4 regions of the Paenibacillus sp. FSL W8-0186 genome follow, and region 1 is predicted to be linked to each of the others. Evidence: predicted binding sites of a transcription regulator. Region 1 holds the regulator's gene; each other region holds the start of a gene.

The links. Region 1 encodes Rex, which represses fermentation and respiration genes when NADH is low (regulators of the CRP and FNR family bind a similar motif). Its sites were predicted from a motif close to TTGTGAAATATTTCACAA; they were not measured.
Region 2: nirB (nitrite reductase large subunit NirB) is a predicted target of Rex. The motif match lies at 1,142-1,159, and genes of this name have one in related genera.
Region 3: MKX50_RS00855 (DUF1858 domain-containing protein) is a predicted target of Rex. The motif match lies at 1,370-1,387, and genes of this name have one in related genera.
Region 4: adhE (bifunctional acetaldehyde-CoA/alcohol dehydrogenase) is a predicted target of Rex. The motif match lies at 1,230-1,247, and genes of this name have one in related genera.

Annotation. Positions count from the first base shown of each region.
Region 1 is NZ_CP150207.1:3,278,499-3,280,702, forward strand. It holds gene MKX50_RS14730 (amidohydrolase) at 1-770, opposite strand, end outside; gene MKX50_RS14735 (redox-sensing transcriptional repressor Rex) at 760-1,410, opposite strand; gene dinG (ATP-dependent DNA helicase DinG) at 1,450-2,204, opposite strand, start outside.
Region 2 is NZ_CP150207.1:3,486,600-3,488,803, forward strand. It holds gene nirB (nitrite reductase large subunit NirB) at 1-1,041, opposite strand, end outside; gene MKX50_RS15765 (hypothetical protein) at 1,281-1,991, opposite strand; gene MKX50_RS15770 (FAD-dependent oxidoreductase) at 2,200-2,204, opposite strand, start outside.
Region 3 is NZ_CP150207.1:173,039-175,242, reverse strand. It holds gene MKX50_RS00860 (DUF438 domain-containing protein) at 1-988, opposite strand, end outside; gene MKX50_RS00855 (DUF1858 domain-containing protein) at 1,067-1,294, opposite strand; gene MKX50_RS00850 (response regulator transcription factor) at 1,467-2,144, shown strand; gene MKX50_RS00845 (HAMP domain-containing sensor histidine kinase) at 2,141-2,204, shown strand, end outside.
Region 4 is NZ_CP150207.1:3,476,896-3,479,099, reverse strand. It holds gene MKX50_RS15730 (response regulator) at 1-165, shown strand, start outside; gene MKX50_RS15725 (Crp/Fnr family transcriptional regulator) at 251-967, opposite strand; gene adhE (bifunctional acetaldehyde-CoA/alcohol dehydrogenase) at 1,401-2,204, shown strand, end outside.

The DNA.
Region 1 (2,204 bases):
TCATCTGTCAAATGAACGCCATGCGCAAGCAGGGTCGGACGCGAGAACATGCCCAGCTTAAGCAAATGCTCCACCGGTCTTGCTCCGTAATCGGCGACGTTTTGCTCCACCTCGGCCTGCGTCTCCGACATATGTGTATGCATCGGCAAGTCAAGATCATGTGCCGCCTGCACGAACTGCTCAATGTAATCCGGCGGGCAAGTATAAGGCGCGTGTGGCGAAATCATCGCCGTAATCCGGCCGTCCGCCTTGCCGTGCCAATTGCGAGCAAAAGCAACCGCTTCATCCAGCTTCTGCTTCTGTACGTCAGGCGGGCACAGCCCGATCGCCCCGCGCATCAGTACCCCGCGGATGCCGGATTCTTCCGTCACCTGTGCGACCTTGTCCATATGATCATACATATCGAGGAAGGTTGTCGTCCCTCCCTTAATCATCTCCAGTACGGACAGCGCAGTTCCCCAGTACACGTCATTACCTGTGAACTTCGCTTCCATCGGCCACATTTTCTCCTGCAGCCATTTTTGCAGCACCATATCGTCCCCATAACCGCGCAGCAGCGACATGGCTGCATGGCCGTGCGTATTGATCAGACCAGGCAAAAACAACAGGCCTTTTCCGTCCATAACTTCCGCATTCTCGCTGCCTTCTGGACGCTCGGAGCCAATATAGGTAATCAGGTCGTCCTCAACGAGCATATAACCGTTAACGACAGGTTCTTGTTCTTCCAGCACGGCAAACGTACCGTTTGTGATTAGCAGTTTACGACTCATTCGAAGTAAGTTCCTTTCCGTCATTCAAATAATAGGCAAGACTGAGCAGGTCCGTCGTGAAATCAGCCGCATGTATTCTTACCTCCGATGGCACCTTCAAAATAGTTGGCGCGAAGTTAAGAATCGCTCCGATCCCGGCGGCAACAAGCTGATCCGCCACGCGCTGGGCCTCGAAATCAGGAACCGTAATGATACCGATCCGTATGTTCATCGCTTGTACCGTCTCCACGAGCTCGTCGATCGGTTGAACCGTAATATTGTTGATCTTGGTGCCGATTTTGGACGGTGCGGCATCGAATACCGCCACGATTTTCATATTGTCCTTCAGGTAGGCATTATAGTTAGACAGTGCTTGGCCTAGATTACCAGCTCCGACTAGAGCTACATTGATCTGCTGATCCAGATTGAGGATCTGCCGGATTTTTTCAATGAGATAAGACACGTCGTAGCCGATGCCTTTACGGCCAAAATCCCCAAAATAAGCAAGGTCCTTCCGGATTTGCGCAGGATTAAGATCAAGCTTCTGACCCAATTCCTGAGAGGATACCGTAGGCACTTCACGAAGGCTCAGCTCATTGAGGAAACGCAAATACACTGGCAATCTGCGTACAACCGCATCGGAAATTTTTTCTGATTTCATAGCTTTTCTCCCCTTATAATGGCGCGATATGAATTACGGTTATTGCTCCTTTGCCCCCTGGACTTCGTGAACATCCAGCCATTCGGAAATTCTCGGTACCATTTGCTCGGTCGGCATATGTTCCATCTTCGGCCCAGGCAGCGAATATAAGAAATATTTTCCGTAGTAAGATTCCAAGATGCGCGTATCGTACACCACCACTATCCCGCGATCCTGAGAAGAGCGCACTAGGCGTCCAAACCCCTGTTTGAAGCGGATGACGGCCTGCGGTACGGACAGCTTCATGAATGGGTTCTTCTTCTCCTTCTGAAGCCTTTCGCTCTTCGCCTCGACAAGAGGATGGTTCGGCGGCTGGAATGGCAGGCGGACAATAGCTAGGCTGGTCAGCGCCTCCCCCGGTATGTCCACGCCTTCCCAGAAGCTGCTCGTGCCGAGCAGCACGGATGCTTCCTGGCCCTGGAATCTGCGGGTCAGCTTCGTGCGGCTGCCGCTATCCATTCCTTGGCCGATGACGGTAATTCCCTCGGAGGATAATTGCTCCTTCAGCGGGTCATAAACCTGGCGAAGCATCCGGTATGACGTGAATAACACCAGCATCCGGCCGCGCGTTGCTATAGCCGTTTCGGCTAACGACTGCACCAGCATCTTCACGAAATGTTCATCCCCCACGCTGCCTTTGACGCTCGGGAAATCACGCGGAATGACGAGCAGCGCCTGGTTTCTGTAATTGAATGGCGAAGGCAGCATGGAGGTCAGCAGCCGGTCGCTGTCAGCGGCTTCCTGCAGTCCAAGCT
Region 2 (2,204 bases), 210 kb from region 1:
ATCCTTGCTTGCGATGACCGTATGCTCAGGTCCGTCAATAAATTCGCCGGTCGAGAATACGTCCACGCCGGAAATTTTCAATTTCGTTGATACGACCGATCCCTCATAGGGGGCGGTGTCTACTCCGCAAATATGCTTTGCCAGCACCATTCCCTGCTCGAAGAGCGGAGCCACGAGGCCGTAGCATACGCCGCGATGCTCATTGCACTCGCCTACCGAATATACGTCCTTCATCGACGTCTGCATGTAATCGTTAACGACGATGCCTCGGTTCACTTCGATACCGCTGTTCTTGGCAACCTCAACGTTTGGTTTGATGCCTACGGCCATTACGACGAACTCCGCGTCCAGCACGGTATCGTCGGCAAAGCGAAGGCCGCTCACTCTCTCACCGCCAAGCAGCTCGACCGTCTGGGCCTGCATTTTGAACTTAATGCCCTGGCGCTCCAGCTCCGCGCGCAGCATAAGCGCGGCCTGATGGTCCAGCTGCCGCTCCATCAGATCCTCCATCAAATGGACAACCGTAACGTCCATGCCCAATTGTACAAGCCCTTTGGCAGCCTCGAGCCCCAGCAGTCCCCCGCCGATGACAGCCGCTTTCTTGTATGTCTTGGCAGCCCCCAGCATCTGATTGCAGTCTGCAATATCGCGGAAGCCGATCACGCCTTGCTTGTCGCTGCCCGGAATAGGCAGAATAAATGAATTTGATCCTGTCGCGATAATCACTTTGTCGTAAGGAACCCGCATCCCCTCTTCGGTCACTACTTCCTTGTGCGTTTCGTCAATTTTTACGACTTTGGTTCCCGTGTGCAGCGTAATACCGTTGTCCGCATACCATTGCCAGTCATTAAGCACGATATCATCGATCGTCTTGCTTCCCTCAAGCACATAAGAGAGCATGATGCGATTATAGTTCGGATGCGGCTCGCTGCCGAATACCGTAATTTCAAATTGTGTTGTCAGCTTCAGAATTTGTTCGACTGTACTGATTCCGGCCATCCCGTTTCCGATCACGACCAGTTTAGGTTTATGAGTGTTCATATCGAGGAATGCCTCCTTCTTAACTTGATCCTTCGTTTCCATTTCATGGTGTTATTATATAATTAAAATTTAAATGAGATTGTGATTACATTCACATTAATTGTGAATATTATCACAATAACTGTCACATTTTTCTTTTCTTCCCGCTTGCAGCCTGCATTTCGCGAAGATCGGCCTTGCGCAATATTCTTAGTCCAATCCTCGCGAAATACAATCCCTCAGAGCACAGAATCACCAAGTTACATTCTGATCAGCTCCAGCTGCACGTTATCATGCGGTTTAAGGCGCATTTCCAGCCCGTTCTCCTTAAGCTCTTTATGATTTACCTTTAAAACCCACATTTCATGCATGCCCGGCTGCAGCCCATTTACCGCGATAATCTGCTTGTTGTTCAAATTGAATGTAACGATTCCGCTCATTCTCAGCAGATCCCTTACCGTAATGTTATCTTCATACCGTTTCACAAACTGCAGCCGTTCCCCGCCGCTAGCGACGCCATGATTTACGGTTAATATGATCGCTTGCTGCCCCGTCAAATCCCCTTCGCTGCTCACCGTCTTGACATAGACCAGGATAACGTCGCCTTTCTTCAGCTTTGTGTTCCAGTCCTCCGGCTTGAGGTCCTGCTTGTTTAATTTCACGCCCCATTCCAAAGTCGTATCCAGCGCTACATCCCCAACGGACAAGATGCCTTTGCCATCACTCGTAAGCTGGATCAACTGGCTCTCCAGCGCCTGCCGTACGGTAAGTCCCTCCATATAATCAAAATGAATACTGCTGGTTACATCAGGGATCAAGGTGCTTCCATCGATTTTCAAAGTAATGTCATGTTCCTCTTGCTTATGTTCCACCGGAGCCGGAGGCTCTTCTATAGTCTGCGGCGCACAGCCCGTCCCGAGCAGAGCGAGCATGGCGGTCAACATCGATATAAAAGCCGTCTTATAGTTCATATCTGCACCTGCTTTCCATTTAGGCCTCACCCGAGTTCTCTCTTTCTAGCATAACGGACTCGATTCCAGTTCTCAAACATGGATGCAGAGCAAAGTGTTTTAAAGTGCATATACTATAGTACACCACCGACCATTTCTACCAACAAAAAAAGGCCCCCTCTTCAGGGCAGCCCGCATCTAGAACAATAACATGATAGCTTCAATTTCTTTATT
Region 3 (2,204 bases), 2.6 Mb from region 1:
TCCCATGCGAGAAATACCGGACAACATCCTGCTCGTCAATGAACGTTAGATCCACAGGCAGATGATTCATAATCGCTTCCAGCTGCGCGGCGGTCAGAATTCCTGTCTCGAAGCGGATCAGCCCCTCTGGAAGCTGGCCGTTCTCCGCTACCTCCGTACCTTCGTCGTACGGGAGCGGCACACGCTCGGGAACCCACTTCTGTTCCGGGGCAGTCAGGCAATAGCCGATCTCATCGCTCTCGGCGGCTATTTTTACCCACTCGTCCTCCGTCAGCTTCTCCAAGGCCATCGGCAGCAAAATATTCTCTTCTTTGAAAATCATCTCGTTTACCTCAGTAATCACGCGCTCCAGATCGATGATGAGTATATCCTTATCGGCGCGGTCACCGTTGTAACTCAGGAGCTTCTCTTTTACTTTCTTAATCATCGCACGAATGGCATCGTCTACACCCCACATCACCTTGGTCGGGCCATAGATGCCGTATTTCTCTAAATACGGGAACAGCAAATTTTCCTTGCGGCTATAGTGTTTATCGAGATCCAGCAGCAGATTTAAATCTTCCACCAGCTTAAAGACGATATCCGTGCTGTCCTCCCGGCGGAATTTGTCCTTATGCAGCTCCAGCCGGAAATTGACATGCCGCTCAATCTCGCGATTCTCCAGCTTAAAGGTATGAACAGGATGCCCCGGCTGCTCCTCCGGCTTGGACGAACGGTGAATTTCCTCAATCGAGCCTTTAAAAATAGCCGTGTGCACAGAGCACAGGCGCTGCACCTCGGAGACTGGAATACCCTCCTCCTCCATCAAGGCTTGCTCCATTGCCGATATTTCCGCTACTGTCACGTCCCCGACTGCTTCCTCGAACCGGGTTTTGACCTCCTCCACGCTCTTCCCTTCATGCAGCTCCTTAATGATCTGCTTCAGCAGTTCTTGCCGGCGTCCTTGCTCTCGTACTGCATGCTCGCGGTTGTTGATCATTTCGCTCATCGCCGTACCCTCCTCTATTTATAAGCCTATTATTTAAAATTATTCTAAGCTCCGGACCATACAACGCGCCGCCTGAGTTCACTCCGTGATTTCATAGCCCTTGGCGCGGAACGCGTCCTTGATCGCATCGAGCTCCACCTTGCGCAGCCTGGCTCCCTGGGGGATCGTCATAAAGCGCCCCGCGCTCTGCAGCATCCCCGGCTTGGCCAGCTGCTCGAAGCCTAAGCCCACCATGATATCGATGATTTCAGGATCGGCCGTGCATAACTCGTAGACTGTTTTATGCAAATCGATCTTTTTCCCCATAAGCCCTCACCACATTCTTCAAATTTGAATGAAAACCATTCTCATATTCAAAGTAGCACAGGCCGCTCTGACAACTTGTGATTACAATCACAAGGATGCAGGTGCTTTGCCAGCACAGTTTATTTTTTTATGCAGATTTGTCACAATAGGAGCTAAAGGAGGTTTATTGACGATGAATTCCATTCATTTGCTATATATTGAAGACGATCCCGAGATCGGAAAGTGGGTTAACGAAACCCTGCAGGACCGCGGCTACCGCGTAACCTGGCTCACGAGCGGAGAGCATGCCCTGGAACACGCCGATTCCTGCCGGCTCGCCATTCTCGATGTCATGCTGCCCGGCTTGGACGGCTTCACGGTAGGACAGCGGCTCAAGAAGCAGCATCCGAATCTGCCCATATTGATGCTGTCGGCCAGAACCTCGATTGATGATAAGCTGCAAGGCTTGGAATTCGCGGATGACTACCTGACGAAGCCTTTTCATCCGGACGAGCTCGCCGCCCGAATTGAAGTGCTGCTCCGCCGCAGCGGCAATGCTTCCCCGGAACCGCTTAGGCTGCGGCATCTGCTCGTCCATGAACGCGAAAACCTCATTATCGACCAGGACACCGGGGAAGAGATTCTTCTTACCGGGAAACAGTTCCACATCTTTCATTACCTGCTGCGCCACCTCGGCCAAATCATGACGAAGGAGCAAATTTATGAAGCCGTTTGGGGAGAGCCCTATCTGGAAGGCGATAAGACCCTAATGGTACATATTCGGCATTTACGGGAAAAAATCGAGCGTGATCCCGCCGCCCCGGAAATTATCGAAACAATCCGCGGCATCGGATACAGGGTGCGGGCATGAGATTTATAAATCAAAGCCCTTTGCAGCGCCTTCGCACTTCCCTTTTATCGCGATACGTGT
Region 4 (2,204 bases), 200 kb from region 1:
GAAATCGGCGCCCTGGTCGGCTATAGCGACAGGCGTTATTTCTCCAAGGTATTCCAGCGCTATACCGGCGTAACTCCGACCGAGTACCGGGAACAGGAAGAGGCGCGAGGGAGCGGTAATGTGCCGGAGAATGCGGGTGCGGATTCCAACAAGCAGCAAATATAAGTCTCGCAGGAACAGCCTTGCGGCAAAATGAAAAGCAACCTCCTCCCGGCTCGAGATGAGGTTGCTTCCTTGCGTCTTGCCATCATTAAATCCGGCATATTTCGTTGGGGCATAGCTCACAGTGGCAAATGTCCTGCAGCATGACAAGGTCTTTAATAAGGATCATGCCGTTCACATATTCCAGCGCATCCTTCTTGCGCAAGTCGCTGAGCATCCGGTTGACGCTCTCGCGGGTCGCGCCGATCATGTTGGATAGATCCGTATGCGTAATTTTCTTGTTGATCAGAATATTGTCGCCTTGCTTCTCGCCATAGGTATTGCTGAGACGGATCAGGGTGGAGCAAAGCGCTCCCGGCTTGCCGTACATCATCAAGTCGCGGAACTTGGTCTGCGTCAGACGGTGATGGATGCCCATCCATTTCATGAAGTCAATGGCAAAGTCGCAATGCTGGCAGATCATGATTTCGAGATCTTTTTGTTCAATAATGCCGATTTCACTGTCCTCGATGACTTCGGCGGTAAAGCTGTGCTTCGAGCTGAAGAAGGGATCGGCCTGGCCAACCATGTCTCCGCGCCCGTACATATATAGAATAAGCTCCTTGCCTTCGTCCGTGGATTTGGTCAATTTAATGCGCCCTCGCTTAACGAAGAACAGCTTGTCGGAGAAGTCTCCTTCCCAGAACAGATGAGTTCCTTCCGGATACGTCTTGTCTTTCATGGTTACGAGAAGCCGGTTGAAGTTCTGCTCCGTAAAGCAGCTCGTATTCCCACGGGGCGGGGTTGCCGTTGCGAATTGAGTCATTTTTAAATCCCCCTCATGCTCCAAATTTTTCTGAAAATTTTAAATGAATTTAAATTAATTATATACCGAACTTCAAGCTTTGGGGCGGCTTGCAAGGCCGCAAAAGTGTCTAAATTCTAACATTGTGACTATTTTCACTATCTACGCGTCTAAAAACTCATTGCAGAACAGGGCGGTCTATGAAATTAAATTCATGAACCATCGTTGAAAGTACGGAATGAAAAACAAACTATAGAGATGAAAACTTTCATTTCTTTAAAGTTTGTGAAAATATTCACTATACAAACCCAAAATCCTGTGATATGATCGAGGTAACAAAAGAGAAGCTAAAGCTTCCGATGGATAAGCCAGAAAGTGAAAATATTCACAATAGGCAACGCACCCTAGAGAGACTTCCCTGGTTGGTCCATATGAAATTAGGAGGATGAGAGAAATGGCCGTAAAGAACAATGTGACCACGAAGCAGCAGCCTACCGCAGAGGATTACATCCAATCCCTGATCGACAAAGCGAAAAAGGCGACCGAAGCGTTTATGGAATTGGATCAAGAGCAAATTGATAAGATCGTTCAGGCGATGGCGCTTGCCGGCCTCGACAAGCACATGTATTTAGCGAAGATGGCTGTAGAGGAAACTGGCCGCGGGGTATATGAAGACAAGATCATCAAGAATATGTTCGCGACAGAGTACATCCACAACAGCATCAAGTACGACAAGACAGTTGGCGTCATCGAGGATAACCCTTACGACAGCTTCCAGAAAATCGCCGAGCCCGTTGGCATTATTATGGGGATTACCCCAGTGACCAACCCGACATCCACGACGATTTTCAAAGCGATGATCGCGATCAAGACCCGCAACCCGATCATCTTCGGCTTCCATCCATCTGCACAGCGCTGCAGCGCAGAAGCCGCGAAAATTTTGCTGGAAGCTGCGGTCAAACATGGCGCGCCAGCAGACTGTATCCAATGGATCGAGGATCCGTCCATGGACCGTACGAATGCATTGATGAATCACCCTGACGTAGCCTGCATTCTGGCTACCGGCGGCTCCGCGATGGTTAAAGCGGCGTACAGCTGCGGCAAACCGGCGCTGGGCGTTGGTCCTGGCAACGTACCTTGCTTCATTGAGAAAAGCGCTGATCTGGATCAAGCGGTCAACGACCTTATTTTATCCAAGACCTTTGACAACGGCATGATCTGTGCTTCCGAGCAAGCGGTCATTATCGAAGAACCGATC